Regions from separate parts of the Nocardiopsis mwathae genome, predicted to be linked through region 2. Evidence: riboswitches for the same ligand, from Rfam matches in the RefSeq annotation. Region 2 holds a riboswitch; the other holds the start of a gene.
The links. A riboswitch is a leader RNA that binds a small molecule or an ion and turns the genes downstream of it on or off. The one in region 2 is predicted to bind glycine.
Positions count from the first base shown of each region.

Region 1: linked by a shared signal. The riboswitch ahead of gcvT (glycine cleavage system aminomethyltransferase GcvT) and the one ahead of gcvP (aminomethyl-transferring glycine dehydrogenase) in region 2 are both predicted to bind glycine.

Region 1 is NZ_JACHDS010000001.1:3,718,753-3,729,060, reverse strand. Features, by position in the region: gene HNR23_RS16030 (L-serine ammonia-lyase) at 1-1,347, opposite strand, end outside; gene HNR23_RS16025 (serine hydroxymethyltransferase) at 1,552-2,823, opposite strand; gene gcvH (glycine cleavage system protein GcvH) at 2,829-3,209, opposite strand; gene gcvT (glycine cleavage system aminomethyltransferase GcvT) at 3,378-4,493, opposite strand; glycine riboswitch at 4,639-4,740, opposite strand; gene HNR23_RS16010 (3-deoxy-7-phosphoheptulonate synthase) at 4,796-5,854, opposite strand; gene HNR23_RS16005 (AMP-binding protein) at 6,045-7,748, opposite strand; gene pip (prolyl aminopeptidase) at 7,992-8,954, shown strand; gene HNR23_RS15995 (ferredoxin) at 9,136-9,327, shown strand; gene HNR23_RS15990 (IS630 family transposase) at 9,513-10,308, opposite strand, start outside.
Region 2 is NZ_JACHDS010000001.1:2,520,117-2,530,424, forward strand. Features, by position in the region: gene HNR23_RS10615 (sensor histidine kinase) at 1-463, shown strand, start outside; gene HNR23_RS10620 (response regulator) at 511-1,194, shown strand; gene HNR23_RS10625 (threonine/serine exporter family protein) at 1,545-2,972, shown strand; gene HNR23_RS10630 (endonuclease V) at 3,024-3,770, shown strand; gene HNR23_RS10635 (DUF5999 family protein) at 3,992-4,189, shown strand; gene HNR23_RS10640 (alpha/beta hydrolase family protein) at 4,301-4,906, opposite strand; gene HNR23_RS10645 (tetratricopeptide repeat protein) at 4,960-6,171, opposite strand; gene gcvP (aminomethyl-transferring glycine dehydrogenase) at 6,494-9,385, opposite strand; glycine riboswitch at 9,507-9,596, opposite strand; gene HNR23_RS10655 (MerR family transcriptional regulator) at 9,934-10,308, opposite strand, start outside.

The sequences.
Region 1 (10,308 bases), 1.2 Mb from region 2:
GTCGCGGCCGGTGTCTCTCATGGTCTTGATGACCTTGTCCAGGGAGACGAAGTGGCTGCCGTCGCCGCGCAGGGCGATCTTGGTGGCGCTGATGGCCTTGACCGAGGCCAGCGCGTTGCGTTCGATGCAGGGGACCTGGACCAGGCCGCCGATCGGGTCGCAGGTGAGGCCGAGGTTGTGCTCCATGGCGATCTCGGCGGCGTTCTCCACCTGGGCCGGGGTGCCGCCGAGGGCTTCGGCCAGGCCGCCCGCGGCCATGGAGGAGGCCGAGCCGACCTCGCCCTGGCAGCCGACCTCGGCTCCCGAGATGGAGGCGTTCTCCTTGAACAGGATGCCGATCGCGCCCGCCGTCAGCAGGAAGCGGACGACGCCCTCGTCGCTCGCGCCGTCGCTGAAGTGCGAGTAGTAGTGCAGCACCGCCGGGACGATACCGGCCGCGCCGTTGGTCGGGGCCGTCACCACACGGCCGCCCGCCGCGTTCTCCTCGTTGACCGCCAGGGCGTAGAGGGTGATCCAGTCGCTGCCGCGCATCGGGTCGCTCACGTCGGTCGTGTCCGGCCTGGCCAGGCCCGCGGCGTCGCACCGCCCGCCCAGCTGGCGGTAGAGGCGGTGCGCCCGCCGAGGAACCTTGAGCCCGCCGGGCAGGGTGCCCTCGGTCATCACGCCGCGGCGGACGCACTGCCGCATCACCCCCCAGATCTCCAGCAGCTCGTCGTGGATCTCCCGGCGGGACCGGCCGAACGCCTGCTCGTTGGCGAGCATGATGGAGCTGATCGACATGCCCGTCTCCTCGCACAGCGCCAGCAGCTCCGCGGCGGTGGCGAACGGGTAGGGCAGCGGGGTGTCGTCCGCCTTGATCCGGTCGGCGCCGGCCGCCTCCTCGTCGACGACGAAGCCGCCGCCCACCGAGTAGTAGACGCGCGAGCGCAGCTCCGCGCCCTCGGCGTCCAGCGCCACGAACCGCATGCCGTTGGGGTGCCCCGGAAGGCTTTCCTTGCGGCGGAAGTCGACGTGCTCGGCGGGGGTGAAGGTGATCTCGCGGTCGCCGCCGAGGGACAGGCGCTCGGTGGTGCGCACCTCCTCCAGCAGCCGCGGCACGGCGTCGACGTCGACGTCCTCCGGGGTCTCGCCCAGCAACCCGAGGATGACGGCGGTGTCGCTGCCGTGCCCCTTGCCGGTGAGTGCGAGTGAGCCGTACAGCTCGGCGCGGACGGTCGCCACGTCCTCCAGCAGGCCGCCGTCGGCCAGGCCCGTGACGAACGTCCGGGCCGCCTTCATCGGGCCGACGGTGTGTGAGCTGGAAGGTCCGATGCCGATCTTGAATAGGTCGAAGACGCTGATGGCCATGGGATCCTGCCCTCCTCGTTGAGTAACAGGTGCGGTTGTCGTGAACGATGGTGGGGGGCAGCGGCGCGAACGCCGACAGCCGGGCCCTGCGCCGAACACGGTGCGACGGCGCACGGCCCGGCTGTCCGAGTGCGGTGGCGGCCGCGCGGCGGCTCAGCGCCGCGCGACCGCTCCCGTTCCGCCGGGGGTAGCGGGGATGTCCCGCTACAGGCCCGGGTAGAGCGGGTGCTTGCGCGCGAGGGCGACCACGCGGTCGCGCAGGGCGTCCGCGTCGTACTCCGGCTTGAGCGCCTCGGCGATGACGTCGGCGACCTCGGTGAAGTCCTCCTCGCCGAAGCCGCGGGTGGCCAACGCCGGGGTACCGACGCGCAGCCCGGAGGTGACCATCGGCGGGCGCGGGTCGTTGGGCACCGCGTTGCGGTTGACCGTGATCCCGATCTCGTGCAGGCGGTCCTCCGCTTCCTGGCCGTTGAGCCGGGAGTTCACCAGGTCCACCAGGACGAGGTGGACGTCGGTGCCGCCGGTGAGCACGTTCACGCCGGCCTCGATGGCGTCGGGCCGGGTGAGGCGCTCGGCGAGGATCCGCGCGCCGGCCAGGGTGCGCCGCTGGCGGTCCGCGAACTCCTCGCCCGCCGCCATCTTCAGCGCGACCGCCTTCGCCGCGATCACGTGCTCCAGCGGGCCGCCCTGCATGCCGGGGAAGACCGCGGAGTTGATCTTCTTGCCCAGCTCCTTCTTGGCGAGGATGAGCCCGCCGCGCGGGCCGCCGAGCGTCTTGTGCGTGGTCGTGGTGACGACGTCGGCGTAGGGCACGGGGTTGGGGTGCAACCCGGCCGCCACCAGGCCGGCGAAGTGCGCCATGTCCACGAAGAGGATCGCGCCGACCTCGTCGGCGATCTTGCGGAACCGGGCGAAGTCCAGCTGCCGCGGGTAGGCCGACCAGCCGGCGACGATCATCTTGGGCCGGTGCTCCCGGGCCAGCTCCTCGACCTCGTCGTAGTCGACGGTGCCGTCCTCGTCGCGCACGTGGTAGGCCACGGCGTTGAGGATCTTGCCGGAGTAGTTGATCCGCATGCCGTGGGTCAGGTGCCCGCCGTGCGCGAGGTCCAGGCCCAGGATGGTGTCGCCCGGCTTGAGCAGGCCGAAGTACACCGCGGTGTTGGCCTGGGCGCCGGAGTGCGGCTGCACGTTGACGTGCTCGGCGCCGAACAGCTCCTTGGCGCGGTCGATGGCGAGCTGCTCGACGACGTCGACGTGCTCGCAGCCGCCGTAGTAGCGGCGGCCGGGGTAGCCCTCGGCGTACTTGTTCGTGAGGACCGTCCCCTGGGCCTCCAGGACCGCCCGCGGGGCGAAGTTCTCCGAGGCGATCATCTCCAGGGTGTCGCGCTGGCGGGCGAGCTCGGCGTCGACGGCGGCGGCGACCTCGGGGTCGTACTGCGCCAGGGTCTGGTCGATGATGGTGCTCTTCTCGGTCATGGTGATCAGCCCTCGCCTTCGGTGACCTGGGTGTACTGCTCGGGCGTCAGCAGGTCGGCCGGGTCCTCGGCGAGCTCGACCTTGAAGAGCCACCCGCGGCCGTAGGGGTCCTCACCGATGATCTCGGGGTTGTCCACCGCGTCCTGGTTGGTGTCGACGACCTCGCCGTTCACCGGTGCGTAGATGTCGCTGACCGACTTGGTCGACTCGACCTCGCCGCAGGTGTCGCCGGCCGCCACCGTGGCACCCGTCTCCGGCAGGTCGACGAAGACGATGTCCCCCAGCGCCTCGGCGGCGTAGGCGGTGATCCCGACGGTGGCGACACCGTCGTTGATGGCCACCCACTCGTGCTCTTTCGTGTAGTTCAGCTCAGCGGGAACGCTCAATTCAACTCCCCAGGAGATCTTTCGTTGTCGTCCGGCACCGCGGGACAGCTCCCGCACGGTCGTGTCCTGTACACGTTGCGGCGCGCCCTCGGCCCCGGCGGAGATTCTGCCGGGTGTCCGACGCCGCCCGCACCGCGGCTCGCGCCTGGCCGCAGCCGGCCAGGGGCATCAGCGGTCCCGTTTGTAGAAGGGCAGCTCGACGACGTCGACCTCTTCGGCGCGCCCCCGCACGTCCACGGTGAACGTGCCGGAGGCGGTGTCGAGGTCGCCGTCGACGTAGGCCATCGCGACGGGCTTGCCGAGGGTGGGGGAGGGGGCGCCGCTGGTGATGGTGCCCACCGGGGACCCGTCCCGCAGGACCTGCTGGCCGTGGCGCAGGGGGCGGCGGCCGCGGCCGACCAGGCCGATCAGGCGGCGGGTGCGCTCGGTCTCCGCGGCCTTGGCCAGTGCGGCGCGGCCCACGAAGTCGCCGTCCTTCTCGAACTTGACCACCCGGCCCTGACCGGCGTCGAAGGGGGTGATGTCGGCGCTGAGCTCGTTGCCGTACAGCGGCATGCCCGCCTCCAGGCGCAGCGTGTCGCGCGCGGACAGCCCGGCCGGGACCAGGCCGTGCGGCTCGCCGGCGGTGAGCAGCGCGTCCCACACGGCGGGGGCGTCGGAACCGGGGTGGACGAAGATCTCGAAGCCGTCCTCACCGGTGTAGCCGGTGCGGGCGAGCAGCACGGGGTGGCCGGCCACGGTGTGGTGGTAGCCGGCGTAGTACGTGATCTCCGACAGGTCGGCGTCGGTGAGGGGGGCCAGGATCCGCACGGCCTCGGGGCCCTGCAGGGCGATGAGGGCGTAGTCGGCGGACCGGTCCTCGACCCGGACGTCGAACCCGGCGGCGCGTTCGGTGAGCGCGGCGACGACGGTGTCGTTGTTGGCGGCGTTGGCGACGACGAGGTACTCCTCCTCGCCGAGCCGGTAGACGATCAGGTCGTCGAGCACACCGCCGTCCGCCGCGGTGATCATGGTGTAGCGGGCACGGCCGACCTTGACCTTGGACAGGTGTCCGACCAGCGCGTAGTCGAGGAACGCGGCGGCCTGCGGGCCGGTCACGGCGATCTCGCCCATGTGGGACAGGTCGAACAGTCCGGCGCGCTCGCGCACCGCCCGGTGCTCGGCGGTCTCGCTGCCGTAGCGCAGCGGCATCAGCCACCCGGCGAAGTCGACGAGGTTGGCCCCCAGCCGCTCGTGGACCGCGTGCAGCGGTGTTCTGCGGGGGGCGCTTGCGGGCTCCGTCATGGGCACTCCCGAGAGGATGGACGTCGTATCTGCAAAGGCGTTGCCATCCTCCCCCTCTGTCATCGGTGCCTGAGAGCTTCACCCCGCGCACGGCGTGGCTTGCACCTTCGGCGAGGAGCGGTGCGCTCCTGCTTTCCAGAGTGGTCTCGCCCGTACGGTCCTGTGCGCCTGAGAGGTTGTCTTCGGGGAGGAATTGCTCCTTCGGCGGCCCGTGCTGGATGCGCGGACACTCTCCCGTGCGGGGTCAGCAACTAGCGGCCAGCCTAGCAGCGGCGACGGGCGGCGCCCAGCGGCGGGTCCGCTCAGGCCTTGCGGCGGGTGCGGACGGCCTCGGCGAGCTCGCGCAGGACGCTCTCGGTGGTCTCCCACCCCATGCACTTGTCGGTGATGGACTGGCCGTAGGTGAGGCTGTCCGGGTCGCCGTTGAGCTTCTGCGCACCCTCGACGATGTTGCTCTCCAGCATCACGCCGACGATGCCCTTCTCCCCGGCGGCGACCTGCTCGCCGATGGCGTGGGCGACGCTCGGCTGGCGCGTGTGGTCCTTGCCGCTGTTGGCGTGGCTGGCGTCGATCATGATCCGGCGGGGCAGGTCCGAGCCCTCGATGACCTCCAGCGCCGCGCCGACGCTCTCGGCGTCGTAGTTGGGGCCGGAACGGCCGCCGCGCAGGATGACGTGGCAGTCGGGGTTGCCGTGGGTGACGACGACCGACCCGGCGCCGCTGGGGTCGACGCCGAAGAAGGTGTGCGACGCGGCGGCGGCTCCGCAGGCGTCGACCGCGACCTGCACGTCGCCGTCGGTGCCGTTCTTGAACCCGACCGGCATGCTCAGGCCGCTGCTCAGCTGTCGGTGCACCTGGCTCTCGGTGGTCCGCGCGCCGATCGCGCCCCACGCCACCGCGTCGGCGATGTACTGCGGGGTGATCGGGTCGAGGAACTCGGTGCCCGAGGGGACGCCCAGCGAGCCGACGTCCAGCAGCAGCTTGCGCGCGGTGCGCAGGCCGCGGTGCACGTCGTAGGTCTCGTCCAGGCCGGGGTCGTTGATCAGGCCCTTCCAGCCCAGAGTGGTGCGCGGCTTCTCGAAGTACACACGCATCACGATGCACAGCTCGCCGCTGAGCGAGGGGATGAGGTCCTTGAGGCGGCGGGCGTAGTCGAGCGCGGCCTCGGTGTCGTGGACCGAGCACGGTCCGACGATCACCAGCAGCCGGTCGTCATCGCCGTCGATGATCCGCTTGATCTCGGCGCGCGCGTCCTCCACCAGGGTGCTGCGCTCGGGGCCCATGGGCAGTTCGGCCAGGACGTCCTGCGGTGCGACGAGCGGAAGGTAGCTCTCGACCCTGGTGTCGTTGGTGTTCGGCATGCCGTCTTCCTCTACCCCTCGTTCGCCGCTGTTCGCCTTCGGCAACACTAACGCGGCGGCGCACGTCAGGCTTCCACTGCCCGACGTTTGTGGCGTGGGTCATCGGCGCCGGGCACGCCCTCCGGCGCCGGTCGTCCTCGCGTCCTTTCCCCGGCCTTCTAGCCCTTTAGTCCTTTAGCCCTTTAGTCCTTCAGTCCTTGAGGTCGGGGAAGTCCTCTTCCCAGTACTCGTGCTCGTTGCGGCCGCCGGCCTCGGCGTCGCGCCCCTCTTCGGCCTGGCGCAGCTGTACCCGGCGGATCTTTCCGGAGACGGTCTTGGGCAGCTCGGCGAACTCCAACCGCCGCACCCGCTTGTAGGCGGACAGGTTCTCGCGGGCATAGCCGAGGATGTCGCGCGCGGTCTCGGCGTCGGGTCTCCGGCCCGCGACGAGGGTGACGAAGGCCTTGGGGACGGCCAGGCGCACCGGGTGGGGGGAGGGCACGACGGCCGCCTCTGCCACGGCCTCGTGCTCGATGAGCACGCTCTCCAGCTCGAAGGGGGAGATGCGGTAGTCGGAGGCCTTGAAGACGTCGTCGCCGCGTCCGATGTAGGTGATGTAGCCGTCGGCGTCGCGGGTGGCCACGTCGCCGGTGTGGTAGCGGCCGCCGCGCATGACCTCCTTGGTGCGCTCGTGGTTGTCGCCGTAGCCGGCCATCACTCCGACGGGGTCGTCGGCCAGGTCGACGCAGATCTCGCCCTGGTCGCCGACCTCGCCGGTGACGGGGTCCTCCAGGGCGATGGTGAACCCCGGCATGGGGCGGCCCATCGAGCCGGGCCGGATCTCCTGCCCGGGGCCGTTGCCGATCTGCAGGGTCGTCTCCGTCTGCCCGAACCCGTCGCGCACCGTCAGCCCCCAGGCGCGCCGGACCTGTTCGATGACCTCGGGGTTGAGCGGTTCGCCCGCCGCGACCACCTCGCGCATGGGCACGTTCCATGAACCAAGGTCCGCCTGGATCAGCATCCGCCACACCGTGGGCGGCGCGCAGAAGGTGTCGACGCCGCACCGCACGATCTGGTCCAGCAGGTAGGAGGCGTCGAACACGGCCTGGTTCACCACCAGGACCGTGGCCTGGGCGTTCCACGGGGCGAAGACGCTGCTGTAGGCGTGCTTGGCCCAGCCCGGCGAGGAGATGTTGAGGTGCACGTCGCCGGGGCGGATGCCCGCCCAGTACATGGTGGACAGGTGCCCCACGGGATAGGAGAGGTGGGTGTGCAGCACCATCTTGGGTCGGGAGGTGGTGCCCGAGGTGAAGTAGAGCAGCAGCGGGTCTCCGGCGGGGGTGGGGCCCTCCGGCGCGAAGTCCAGACCGGCGTGGAGCGAGTCGGTGTAGTCGAGCCAGCCCTCCATGATCCCGACCGCGATCCGCGTCCAGTGCCCGCCCACCCCCTCGAACTTGGGGGTGTCGACCGCGTTGACGATCACGTGGGCGATCTCGCCCCGCTCGATCCGATCGGTGATGTCGCTTTCGGACAGCAGCGTGGTGGCGGGGACGACGACCGCTCCCAGGCGCATCGCGGCCAGCGTCGCCTCCCACAGCTCGACCTGGTTGCCGAGCATGACCAGCACCCGGTCGCCCCGGTGTACGCCCTGGGCGAGCAGCCAGTTGGCGACCTGCCCGGAGCGCTGCGCGAGCTCGCCGTAGGTCGTCTTGGTCTCGGTGCCGTCCTCCTCCACGATCCACAGCGCGATCCGGTCGGGGTGCTCGGCGGCCGCGACGTCGAAGTGGTCCAGCGCCCAGTTGAACTCCTCGGGCCGCGGCCAGCGGAATTCGCGGTGGGCCAGGTGCTGGTCCTCGCGGTGGTCGAGGAGGAAGTCGCGGGCGGAGCGGAACTCGCGGGCTGCCGGGCTGGACATGGGCGAAACCTCCACGTCGTCACTGTGACTCTGGTCACCTTACCCGGGCGAAAGGTGCGTTTCCGAGGCGACCCGCTCAAGATCGTCGGGCGGCGGAATGGTGTCTAGGATTGGCATGACGGCCGCCGCTGCCGCGGGACGTCGCCCCCTGTGCCCGCTCGCCGGCGGGATCCACGCCCCTTTCGCCCTGTCTTCTTTCTGTCACACACGACCGTCCACGTCTGTACGGAAGGTGCATGCCCCATGCGCACGCTGTACCCGCCGATCGATCCCTACGACACCGGCATGCTCGATGTCGGTGACGGGAACCGGATCCACTGGGAGCTCTGCGGGAACCCCACCGGCAAACCCGCGGTCTTCCTGCACGGCGGCCCCGGCGGCGGGTGCGGGCCGGTACACCGGCGGCTCTTCGACCCCGAGAAGTACCGCATCCTGCTGTTCGACCAGCGCAACTGCGGGCGGAGCACGCCGCACGCCAGCGGCATGGACGTCGATCTGAAGTCCAACACCACCCAGGCGATGGTCCGGGACATGGAGCGGCTGCGCCGGATGGTCGGCGTGGAGAAGTGGCAGGTCTTCGGCGGGTCCTGGGGGAGCGCGCTGGCACTGGCCTATGCGGAGGAGCACCCGCACCGGGTCAGCGAGCTGATCCTGCGCGGCATCTTCACCCTGCGCAACGACGAGCTGCGCTGGTTCTACCAGGAGGGCGCCTCCCACCTCTTCCCGGAGCAGTGGGAGGCCTACCTGGAGCCGATCCCCGAGGACGAGCGCGACGACCTCATCGGCGCCTACGCCCGGCGGCTCAACTCTCCCGACCCCGGGGTCCGGCTGGAGGCGGCGCGGGCGTGGAGCATGTGGGAGGGCGCCACGGTCACCCTCGTCCCCGATGAGGAGATCCGCGCCCAGCACGCCGACCCGGAGTACGCGCTGGCCTTCGCCCGCATCGAGAACCACTACTTCGTGCACGGCGGCTTCTTCACCCCGGGCCAGCTGATCGCCAACGCCAAGCGGCTGCGCGACATCCCCGGCGTGATCGTCCAGGGCCGCTACGACGTGTGCACCCCGGCGCGCACCGCCTACGACCTCCACCGGGCCTGGCCCGAGGCGCGGTTCACGATCGTGGACGACGCCGGGCACGCCTTCAGCGAACCCGGCATCCTGCACCACCTCATCGAGGCGACCGACCGCTTCGCCGACCGTCCCTGACCCCCACCCCTCCGATGGTCGCGGGCGAGCGGTTCGAATCACGACGAGAATTCGAACCGTTCTCCCGAGGTCATCGGAGGCGAGGGCGGACAGGCGGTGGATAGGGGTGGGCCGCACGTGATCACGCGCATGGAGCGCCGCTAGGCTCGGAGAAAAGACACGGGAAAGTGAGGAGCGCCACATGCGGGTGAACGTGGACTTCGACCGCTGCGAGAGCAACGCGGTCTGCATGGGGATCCTGCCCCAGGTCTTCGAGGTTCGCGACGACGACTTCCTCTACATCCTGCAGGAGGAGCCGCCCGAGGAGCTGCGCGGCGGACTGGAGGAGGCCGTGCGGATGTGCCCCAAACAGGCCATCAGCATCGAAGATTAGGGCGCGATCCAACGGGACACGTCCTAGGGCGTGTTTGGCGGATGCTTTCCGGTGAGCGAGCGGCCGTCCGGGGCGGCGCTCGCAAGCCGCTTCACGAAGTCAATCCAGGTCGGCTTTACGAGTGGAGCGGCGCAGCGAGCGTCGTTCCGGTGGCCGCGAGCCGGGAATGATCCGTCAAACACGCCCTAGTGTCCTGATTGGTTAGTTCGTTTGTTGATTTGTTGGCAGTAGAAGGCAAGGCTGTCGAGGATCTCCTCGGCGGTCTTGGTCCACACATATGGGCGGGGGTCCTCGTTCCAGGACGCGGCCCAGGCGCGGATGTCCTTTTCCAGGGCTTGGACGCTGCGGTGGGTGCCGCGGCGGATCAGCCGCTCGGTGATCTCGGCGAACCAGCGTTCGACCAGGTTCAGCCAGGACGAGCCGGTCGGGATGAAGTGGAGGTGGAACCGGGGGTGGCGCAGCAGCCACCTGCGGATCTCGGGTGTCTTGTGCGTTGCGTAGTTGTCCAGGACCAGGTGTACCTGCAGCTCGGCAGGGACCTCGCGGTCGATCTTGGCCAGGAACTTCTTGAACTCCGTGGCGCGGTGCCGGCGGTGGATGGAGGTGATCACCCGGCCGGTGGCGGTGTCCAGGGCTGCGAACAGGCTGGTCACTCCCGCGCGCACATAGTCATGGGTCGCGCGCTCGGGTATGCCGGGCATCATCGGCAGGACCGGCTGGGTGCGGTTGAGGGCCTGGATCTGGGATTTCTCGTCCACGCACAGCGCGACCGCCCGTTCGGGAGGGTCCAGGTACAGGCCGACCACGTCGCGGACCTTGTCGATGAAGAACGGGTCGGTGGAGAGCTTGAACGACTCGGTGCGGTGGGGTTGCAGGCCGAAGGCGTTCCAGATCCGCCAGACCGCGTTCTGGGTGAGGCCGGTGTGCTTGGCCATGGAGCGTGTGGACCAGTGGGTGCCGTGGGCGGGCCTGGTCTCCAGG
Region 2 (10,308 bases):
GCGCAGGATCGTCGGTGTGCTGCGGACGCCCACGGACGAGGCCGACCGTTCGCCGCGGCCGGGCGTCGACGGGCTGCGCGACCTGGTCAAGCAGGTACGCGAGATGGGCATGGAGGTCGAGCTGGGCATCGAGGGCGAGCTGCCCGACCTGGCTCCGGGGCTGGACCTCACCCTGTACCGGGTGGTGCAGGAGTCGCTGACCAACGTGCTCAAGCACGCCGGGGAGCAGGCCGCGGCGACCGTGTCGCTCGTCTTCGAGCGGCGCACCGTCACCGTGACCGTCACCGACGACGGGGCGGGGCCCGCGCCCGACGAGCGCACCGCCGACGAACCCGGGCACGGCCTGGTGGGGATGCGCGAGCGGGTCGCGCTGTACGGCGGGGAGCTGCGCGCCGGCCCCCGCCCCGGCGGCGGGTTCGAGGTGCGCGCCCGGGTGCCCGTCGAGGCCGGATCCGGTCGTTGACCGGTCCCGGGGTCCGCACCCCTCGGGTGATCGGGAACAATCATCACATGCCCATCAGTGTCCTGCTCGTCGACGACCAGCCGCTTCTCCGCACCGGTTTCCGGCTCATCCTCGAATCCGAACCCGAGATCTCCGTCGTCGGCGAAGCCTCCGACGGCCACGAGGCCGTCGCCGCGGCCAAGCGGCTGCTACCCGACGTGGTCCTGATGGACATCCGGATGCCCGGCAAGGACGGCATCGACGCCACCCGGGAGATCCTGCGCTGGTCGCACGAGACCGGGCGGGAGATCCGCGTGCTCGTGCTGACCACCTTCGACCTGGACGAGTACGTTGTGGAGGCGCTGCGGGCCGGGGCCAGCGGATTCCTACTCAAGGACGTGCCGCCGGACGACCTGGTGGGCGCGATCCGGGTGGTGTCCGACGGCGCCGCGATCGTCGCCCCGACGATCACCCGGCGACTGCTGGACCGCTTCGCCGACAAGCTGCCCTCGACGCGGGAGCAGCCCGCCCCGCGGCTGGACCACCTGACCGAGCGCGAGCGCGAGGTGCTGCGCCTGCTCGCCCGCGGCCTGTCCAACGCGGAGATCGCCCGCCGCCTGGTCGTCAGCGAGACAACGGTGAAGACGCACGTGGGCAACGTTTTGACCAAGCTCGATCTGCGCGACCGGGTCCAGGCCGTCGTCCACGCCTACGAGACCGGGATCATCCGCCCAGGTGAGAGCGATGACTGAGGGAGCGGCGGCGGTGGCGTCACCGGGCTGTTCGGATAGCCTGTGATACCGGGCCCGCAACCCGTCCACCGCCGCGCGGCGCGACGGCATCCCGATCACCGGGCGCCGGTTCTTCCACCGCATCCACATCCACGCACACACCGCGATACGACGTCCGGGGCGGCATCCCGGCGGTGTTCGCCGTGCGAGCGTGCCCGGTGCGGCACCGGGTGACCGACCTCACCCGCCCTGCGGTGGTATGCGCGGCCAACCACGACCGGAGACGCGGCGTCCCATCCGTGACCCCGGTCCCGCCGCCGTACCGACCCCGGCGGCACGCCGCCCCGCTGAGGAGTTGTCGAAGGTCTCCGATGGCCGAGAACCCGCAGAAGCCGACGTCGCTGAACGAGAACAACCTGCTGGCCCGTCTTCGGGACTGGCGCGCCGCCCGCGAGCCGGAGCTCCACGGCGACGGCCTCGACGATGACATCATCGAGCTGCCGGACCCGCGCGCCATCGACCTGGTGCTGCGCGTCGGCGAGCTGCTGCTGGCCAGTGGCGAGAGCACCGAGGCCGTCAGCGAGGCGATGCTGAGCCTGTCCGTGGCCTTCGAGCTGCCGCGGACGGAGGTCTCGGTGACGTTCACGGCCATCACCATCTCCGCCCACCCCGGCGGCGACCACCCGCCGGTCACCGGCGAACGGGTGGTCCGGCGGCGCACACTGGACTACTTCCGGGTCAACGAGCTGCACACGCTGGTGCAGGACGCGGCGCTGGGGCAGGTGGAGCTGGAGGGCGCGATCGCGCGGCTGCGCGCCATCAAGCGCTCCCGCCCGCCCTACCCCAACTGGCTGATCATCGTCGGTTTCGGGTTGATCGCCTCCAGCGCCAGCCTCATGGTCGGCGGCCAGTTCATCGTGGCCGCGGCGGCGTTCCTGGCGACGGTGCTGGGCGACCGCGCCTCCGCTTTCCTGGCCAAGCGCGGGGTCGCGGAGTTCTACCAGATGACCGCGGCGTCCGTGGTCGCCTCCAGCATCGGCGTCGCGCTGCTGTGGATCAGCGCGGAACTCGACCTCGGGCTGCACGCCGGGGCGATCATCACCGGTAACATCATGGCCCTGCTGCCCGGGCGCCCCCTGGTCTCCAGCCTGCAGGACGGGATCAGCGGCGCCTACGTGTCGGCGTCGGCGCGGCTGCTGGAGGTCTTCTTCACGCTCGGTGCGATCGTGTCGGGTGTGGGTGCCGTCGCCTATACGGCGGTGCGGCTGGGCGTCGACATGGACCTGGAGAACCTGCCTTCCGCCGGCACCAGCATGGACGTGATGGTGCTCGTCGGTGCGGCCGGGATCGCGATGGCTTTCGCGGTGTCGCTGACCGTGCCTCCGCGCATGCTGCCGGCGATCGGCGCCATGGGCGTGTTGATCTGGGTGATCTACGCAGGACTGCGCACCGTGTCGGGTGCCCCGCCCATCATCGGCACCGTGGCCGGGGCGATGGTGATCGGAATCGTCGGGCACTGGCTGTCGCGGCGCACGCGGCGGCCGGTGCTGCCCTACGTCATTCCGGCGATCGCGCCCCTGCTGCCGGGAAGCATCCTGTACCGCGGGCTGCTGCACATGACCATGGGCGACGCGGTGACAGGCCTGCTGGGGCTGGCCGAGGCGGTGGCGATCGGCCTGGCCCTGGGCGCCGGGGTCAACCTCGGCGGCGAGCTCATCCGCGCCTTCTACCGCGGTGGCCTGGCGGGAGCGGGGCGGCGCAGCCGTCCCGCCGCCCGCAGAACGCGCGGCGGCTACTGACCTTCCGACCGCGGTGCCCCTCGGCCCCGCCGGTGGCGCTAGTTTGGCTTCATGAACGCCCGTCCCGCCGGCAGCGAGCAGCCCCTCCCCTCCCCCGTCCGTCCGTCGGCGGGGGCCATCGACCCGGCCGCGGCGACATGGCCGCGCGGCGGCGGGCCGCCGTCGGTCGAGGAGGCACGCGCCCTGCAGGACCTCCTGGCGCCGCGGGTACGCGCGCAGCCCGTGGACGTGGAGCGGGTCGGGCTGGTCGCGGGGCTGGACGTCAGCTACACCGAAGGGCGGCTGGTGGCGGCCGCGGTGGTGCTGTCGGCCGAGACCCTGGAGGTGGTCGACGCGGCGACGGTGGCCACGGCTCCCCGCTTCCCGTATGTTCCCGGGCTGTTCGCGTTCCGCGAGCTGCCGCCGCTGCTCGACGCGATCGACCGGTTGGGGACCGCGCCGGACGTGTTCGTCTGCGACGGGTTCGGCCTGGCCCACCCGCGCCGCTTCGGCCTCGCCTGCCACCTGGGGGTGCTGCTGGACCGGCCGACCCTCGGGGTCGGCAAGACGCCGTTCGTCGGGCGGGCCGAGCCTCCGGGGCAGCAGCGCGGGTCGTGGTCGCCGCTGGTCGACGGGGACGAGGTGGTGGGCCGGGCGCTGCGCACCCGCACGGGGGTGAAACCGGTCTACGTCTCCATCGGCCACCGCATCGACCTGGACAGCGCGACCGAGCTGGTGCTGCGGACGGCGCCGAACTACCGGATCCCCGAACCGGTCCGCCATGCCGACCGGCTGTCTCGGGACGACCCGGGGGCCTGACCCCGCGGGTGTCCCGTGCGGCGCACGGGGAGGATCCGATGCCGACCGCGGCGCCGGGGTTCCACCGGATCGGACCGTGGCCACACCTGGCCGCTGCCGCACCGACCTGGGGTTTCGTGCGTCTCACCAGGTATAAGCGCAAGATGCCGCGGGCCGCAGACCACTAGCGTGCGATCGGTGCATCTCGCGGCGAAACACGGATAACAGACCGGAGGCGCACGATGTGCCAGCACACACCCACCTGCCCCTCGTTCGACGACGTCGACCGCGAGGCCGCGCGCGTGCTCGCCGGCCACCCGGAACAGGGCTGGAGCCTGCTGTGCAACGGTGTGGTCATCTTCGAGGACACCGGCGAGCTGCTGCCCGACGGCGGTGTGATCGCCCCGCACCGCCCCACCGACGCACCCGCCGCGGCCTGACCGCCGACCCGTCTTCCCCGCGCGTCTCGGTGACGGCGAGGGACCGGTGGCGCCCGCGACCGGGGCCGACCGCGAGCCGCGACGACCACCGGCGGCAGAGGGATCGCCCGTTCACGCCACGTGGCGGGTGATCCACTCCACCACGGCCCCGGCCACGCCCTCCGGGTCCTTGGCCAGGTCGTGGCGTTCCCCCGGCCGGACCAGCAGGGTGGTGGCATCGGCAGCGTCGGGGACACCGAACGGGTCCCGGTCACCGTTGACCACGAGCACGGGGACACCCGCACCGCGCAGTTCCGCCGCTCGCGACCGCTCCGGCCGACCCGGCGGGTGCAGCGGGAACGCAAGTGCCACCACCGCCGCGGCCCCGAGGTCCGCGGCCGTCCGGCAGGCGACGCGGGCGCCGTTGCTGCGGCCGCCCAGCACCAGCGGCACGCCGCCGAACTCCGGCCGCTCGGTCAGGGCCGCCACCACCGCCCGCCACGCCTCGTCCTGCGATTCTGTCTTCGCCCCCGGCATCTTCCGTCCGGCCACCCGGTAGGCCTGGGTGACCCGCGCGACGGCGCCGCCGGCCTTCAGCGCGGCGCCGCGGACCGCCAGGATGTCGGGGGCGTCGACGCCGCCGCCGGCGCCGTGCGTGACCACCAGCAGGTAGCGGGCGCGCCCGCCGGGAGTATCGAGGTCGATCCGGGCCGGTCCCCGGGGTGTGGCGATCTCCATCGGGCCTTCATCGGTTCGCGGGTCGGTTGCATCGGTCGTTCATCGTGCCGCGGTCAGTCCCGGTCGGCGTGGTCCGGCCAGCCCTCCGGGAGGACGTCGGTGTCGGATCCCGCCGCCCGGCGCAGCCGCTCCCGAAAGTCGTCGTGGAGCGATCGCCCCCACACGTACTCACCGGGTGAGCGGACCGTCTCCTGAAGAGTCCGCCGGAGCGCCGCCGCCCGTGTCTCGTCGTCGACGAGGGGCATCGCCAGCCGAGAGTACATCCGGTCGACGGCGTAGAAGAGCTCGCCGGCGAGCATCGGGGTGCTGCCCTGGGCGACGGCCGCTTCCAGGTAAGGGTCCCACCACGCCACGGTGTCACCGGCCGCGGCCCGGTCGGCGCTCTCCTCCGCCGCGGTGTCGGCGTGCGGGTCCAGGAAGCCGCGGCGCAGCCGCGCGCGCACGTCCGCGGCGGTCGCGGCGTCACGGTGCGTCAGGCCCGTCTCCCAGGCCCGCTCGGCCGCCTCGGTGTCGCCGCGCACGGCGAGCAGCCGGGCCAGCAATTCGACGGCGGCCGCAGCGGTTCCCGGTTCACCGGTGGCCGCCTCGTCGTCGCGGGAGGCGTCGACGACCGCACCGAACTCGCCGATCGCGCGCTCCACGTGTACCGCGCCGAGCAGCAGGCGCAGCGCAGGGTGGTCCTCGGCCGCCAGCCCGTGCCGGATGACCTCTGCCGCCATGTCGACGTCGCCGCGGGCCAGGAGCCGCTCACCGTAGTCGTGGGCGGCTTGCGCCGCCAGACCGCGGTCCGGGCCGTCGAGCACCCGGCCCCAGTGGCCGGCGGCGGTCTCCGGGTCCCCGCGTCCCTCGGCGATCCTGGCGAGCCCGTAGTGGGCGGCCGGGGTGTAGCGGTCGTTCCCTGCGGCGAGCACGTCGTGCCACGCTTCCTCGGCCTGCTCGGCCGCGTCCTCCTCCTCATAGGACAGGGCGAGGTGGTAGGCGGCGCGCGGGGCGTACTCGGGGTGGCCGGTGTCGACGGCGATCCGGGCGGCTTCACGGGCGGTGCCGATGTCGCCGAGGGTGTGCCGGACCACCGCGAGGCCGAGCGCGGCCATGGGGCGGTGGTGGTGCGAGTCGCCGTCCAAAACCTGCGTGTAGAGCTGGGCGGCGCGTTTGAGGTGGCCGCTTTCGGCCAGATCGCGCGCCTGGTCGCACAGGTTCCCGAACTCGGTCTCCGATCGGTCTGCGGCGGCTTCGAATGTGGAGGTTCTGGACGTCACGGTCATGGAACGTCGCTTTCCGCACGAGGGGATGTGGCCCTCGGGCCGCCGAAGGCGCAGCCGATTCGGGCCTTGTCGTTCGGAGACTAACGTGTCGGAGCGGGTGTGCGGACGAATCGGCCCGGGTTGGCCGGGGTGAGACAGCAGAACCACGGCCTTTACGATGTAGATTCGTAGACGGCGTCCCTTTCCGGGACCTCCCTGCGCCCGGATCCCGAGCGATCACGCTGCCCCGCCTGGCGGCCGAACGCGGCGTGGCGCCGGCACCCGCTGCGGGTGCCGGCGCCACGCCGACGAGCTCCCCGGATCGGCCCCGGAGCCGTGGACCCTAGACCTCGAAGGCCTCGGGCGGCGGGCAGGCGCAGACCAGGTTGCGGTCGCCGTAGGCCTGGTCGATGCGCCCGACCGGCGACCAGTACTTGTTCAGCCTCAGCTCCGGCACGGGGTAGCCGCCCTCACCGCGGGAGTAGGCGTGCTTCCAGTCGTCGACGGTGAGCGCCTCGGCGGTGTGCGGGGCGTTCTTCAACGGGTTGTCCTCGGCGTCGTAGCTGCCGTCGGCTACCCGGTCGATCTCACCGCGGACGGCGATCATCGCATCGATGAAGCGGTCGAGCTCTTCGAGGTTCTCGCTCTCCGTGGGCTCCACCATCAGCGTCCCGGCCACCGGGAACGACATCGTCGGGGCGTGGAAGCCGTAGTCGATGAGCCGCTTGGCCACGTCCTCGTTGGTGATGCCGGTCTTCTTGGCCAGGTCGCGGATGTCGATGATGCACTCGTGGGCGACGAGCCCGCCCTTTCCCGTGTAGAGCACCGGGTAGTGGGGCTCCAGCCTCTTGGCCACGTAGTTGGCGCTGAGCACCGCCACCTCGGTGGCCGAGCGCAGCCCCTGCTCGCCCATCATCCGGATGTAGGCCCAGGAGATCGGCAGGATCCCGGCCGAGCCGAACGGTGCCGCCGAGACCGGGCCGACGCCGGTGTGCGGCCCCGCGTCGGGCTGGCCGGGGTGGTTGGGCAGGAACCCGGCCAGGTGCGAGCGCACCGCCACCGGGCCGACCCCCGGACCGCCGCCCCCGTGCGGGATGCAGAAGGTCTTGTGCAGGTTGAGGTGGCTGACGTCGGCGCCGAACTCACCGGGCTTGGCCCAGCCGAGCAGCGCGTTGAGGTTGGCCCCGTCGACGTAGACCTGCCCCCCGGCCTCGTGCACCAGGCGGCACACCTCGGTGATGGTGTCCTCGTAGACGCCGTGCGTGGAGGGGTAGGTCACCATCAGCGCGGCCAGCTCGCCGCCGTGCCTGTCGATCTTGGCGCGCAGGTCGCCCAGGTCGACGTTGCCGCCCGCGTCGCACGCCACGACGGCCACCCGCATGCCCGCCATCACCGCGCTGGCCGCGTTGGTGCCGTGGGCGGAGCTGGGGATCAGACAGACGTCGCGCCGGGCCTCGCCGCGGTCGCGGTGGTAGCCGCGGATGGCCAGCAGCCCGGCGAGCTCCCCCTGCGAACCGGCATTGGGCTGCAGCGACACTGCGTCATACCCGGTGACCTCGGCGAGCCACTTCTCCAGGTCGCGCACCAGGGCGACGGTTCCGGCCGCCTGCTCCAGGGGAGCGAAGGGGTGCAGCCCGGCGAACTCCGGCCAGGTGATCGACTCCATCTCGGCGGTGGCGTTGAGCTTCATCGTGCACGAGCCCAGCGGGATCATGCTGCGGTCCAGCGCGAGGTCCTTGTCGGCCAGCCGCCGCATGTAGCGCAGCAGCGAGGTCTCGCTGCGGTGGGTGCTGAAGACCGGATGGTCGAGGTAGTCCACGCCGCGGCGCAGCCCCTCCGGCAGGGCGACGGCCGCCCTCTGGTCCGCGCCGCCGCCCTCCTTGCCGCCGAACGCCGCGAGCACCGCGGCCAGGTCGTCGCCGGTGGTGGTCTCGTCACAGGAGATGCCGACGACGTCGTCGGAGACGCGCAGCAGGTTCACGCCGTTGTCGCGGGCGGCCGCGACGACGCCGTCGGCGCCGCCCCGCACCCGCACCCGCAGGGTGTCGAAGAAGTCGGAGTGCAGCACCTCGAAGCCGCGGGCGCGCAGCCCTTCGGCGAGCCGCACGGTGCCGCGGTGCACGTCCTCGGCGATCGCGCGCAGCCCCTGCGGGCCGTGGTAGACGGCGTACATCCCGGCCATGACGGCCAGCAGGACCTGGGCCGTGCAGATGTTGCTGGTGGCCTTCTCCCTGCGGATGTGCTGCTCGCGGGTCTGCAGGGCGAGGCGGTAGGCGGGCTTGCCCGCGTTGTCCACCGATACGCCGACGAGGCGGCCGGGCAGCTGGCGCTGCAGGCCCTCGCGCACCGACATGTAGCCGGCGTGCGGTCCGCCGAAGCCCATGGGGACACCGAACCGCTGGGTGGACCCGACGGCGATGTCGGCGCCCAGCTCCCCGGGGCTGCGCAGCATGGTCAGGGCGAGGATGTCGGCGGCCACGACGGCCTGGGCGCCGCGCTCGTGCGCGGCCTCGATGACGGGCCGCGGGTCGCGCACGGCACCGCTCGCGGCGGGGTACTGCACGAGCACGCCGAACGCCTCGACGTCGGGCAGGCCCTCGGCCAGGTCGGCGACGACGATGTCGATGCCGAGCGGCTCGGCGCGGGTGCGCAGCACCGACAGCGTCTGCGGGAACACGTCGGAGTCGACGATGAAGGCGGCGGCCTTGCCGCGGGTCGCACGCCGGGCGAGCGTCATGGCCTCGCCGGCTGCGGTCGCCTCGTCCAGCAGCGACGCCCCGGAGACCGGGAGCCCGGTGAGGTCACCGACCATCGTCTGGAAGTTCAGCAGCGCTTCGAGGCGCCCCTGGGAGATCTCGGGCTGGTAAGGGGTGTAGGCCGTGTACCAGGCGGGGTTCTCCAGGATGTTGCGCAGGATCACCGGCGGGGTGATCGTGCCGTAGTAGCCGCGCCCGATCATCGAGGTGAGGACCTGGTTGCGGTCGGCGAGGGCGCGCAGCTCGGCCAGCGCGGCGGTCTCACCGGCGGCCTCGGGGAGCCGCAGCGGGGCGGGGCCGCCCGGCGTGCTGAGGATGCTCTCCGGGACGGCCGCGGCCATCAGCTCGGCGGTGGAGCCGAAGCCCACCGTTGCGAGCATGTGCTCGATTTCCACGGGGTCCGGGCCGATGTGCCGGTCGGCGAAGACGCGCGCGGGCGCTCCCCCCGTGGCGTTCTCATGGGTGGGCTGCTCCGGCATGGAGACCTCCTGGTCGCAGTAGCCGATCTCGCGGCTGCTCCTATGTGGTCTCCCCCTCTGTCACGCGGGACCGCGCAGTGCGCGGCGCAGGCGGCAGAAGCGCCTGCCGCTCCAGAGTGGCCTCCTCCACGCGGTCCCTGGTGCCTGAGAGGTTACTGGGGAGTATTGCCCCGTCGGCGCCCCTGTCGGGGGTCTCTCCCGCGTGGTATCTACGGTCCGGTCCTGTGCTGTTGTGCGGTGTGTTGTACGGGCCCTTCCGGTGGACGGCGCCCACGGGCACCACGCACCGGCCGACTCACGGACGGAGTCCATCGGGCGTGTCCGTGCGGACCCTGACGGCGGACCGTGAGTACGGTACCCCTGCGTTCCCTCAAACCGTACTAAACCGTGGCGAGTCGCGCAGCGCTGCCCCTCCCTGGTCGCGGCCGACGGCCTACGGGCGCCCCTGGACCGCGGGCGCCACCGGCGTCCCGGCAGCGTACCGGGGGTGGGCCGGGGACGGGCGAACCGGGCCTCCCTGCCGCCCCGGGCGCGCGACCGGGGCCGATTCAGCCGATGCGGCGCTCGCGGCGGCGGCGCGCGAGTTCGTCGCCCGGGTGGGCGTCCGCGGGCTGCGGCAGGTGCTCACCGGGAAGTTCGCTCAGGCGGCCCTCGACCTCGCGCCAGACCCGGCCCAGGGCGATCCCGAACACGCCCTGCCCCCGCTGGAGCAGCTCGACGACCTCGTCGGGCGTGGTGCACTCGTACACGCTGATGCCGTCGCTCATCAGGGTGATCTGGGCGATGTCGGCCGTATCGCGGCGCCGGAGGTGCTCCACGGCGGTCCGGATCTGCTGCACGGAGATGCCCGTGTCGATCAGGCGTTTGACGACCTTGAGGATGAGGATGTCGCGCACACTGTAGAGGGGCGGTCCGCCGCGCCC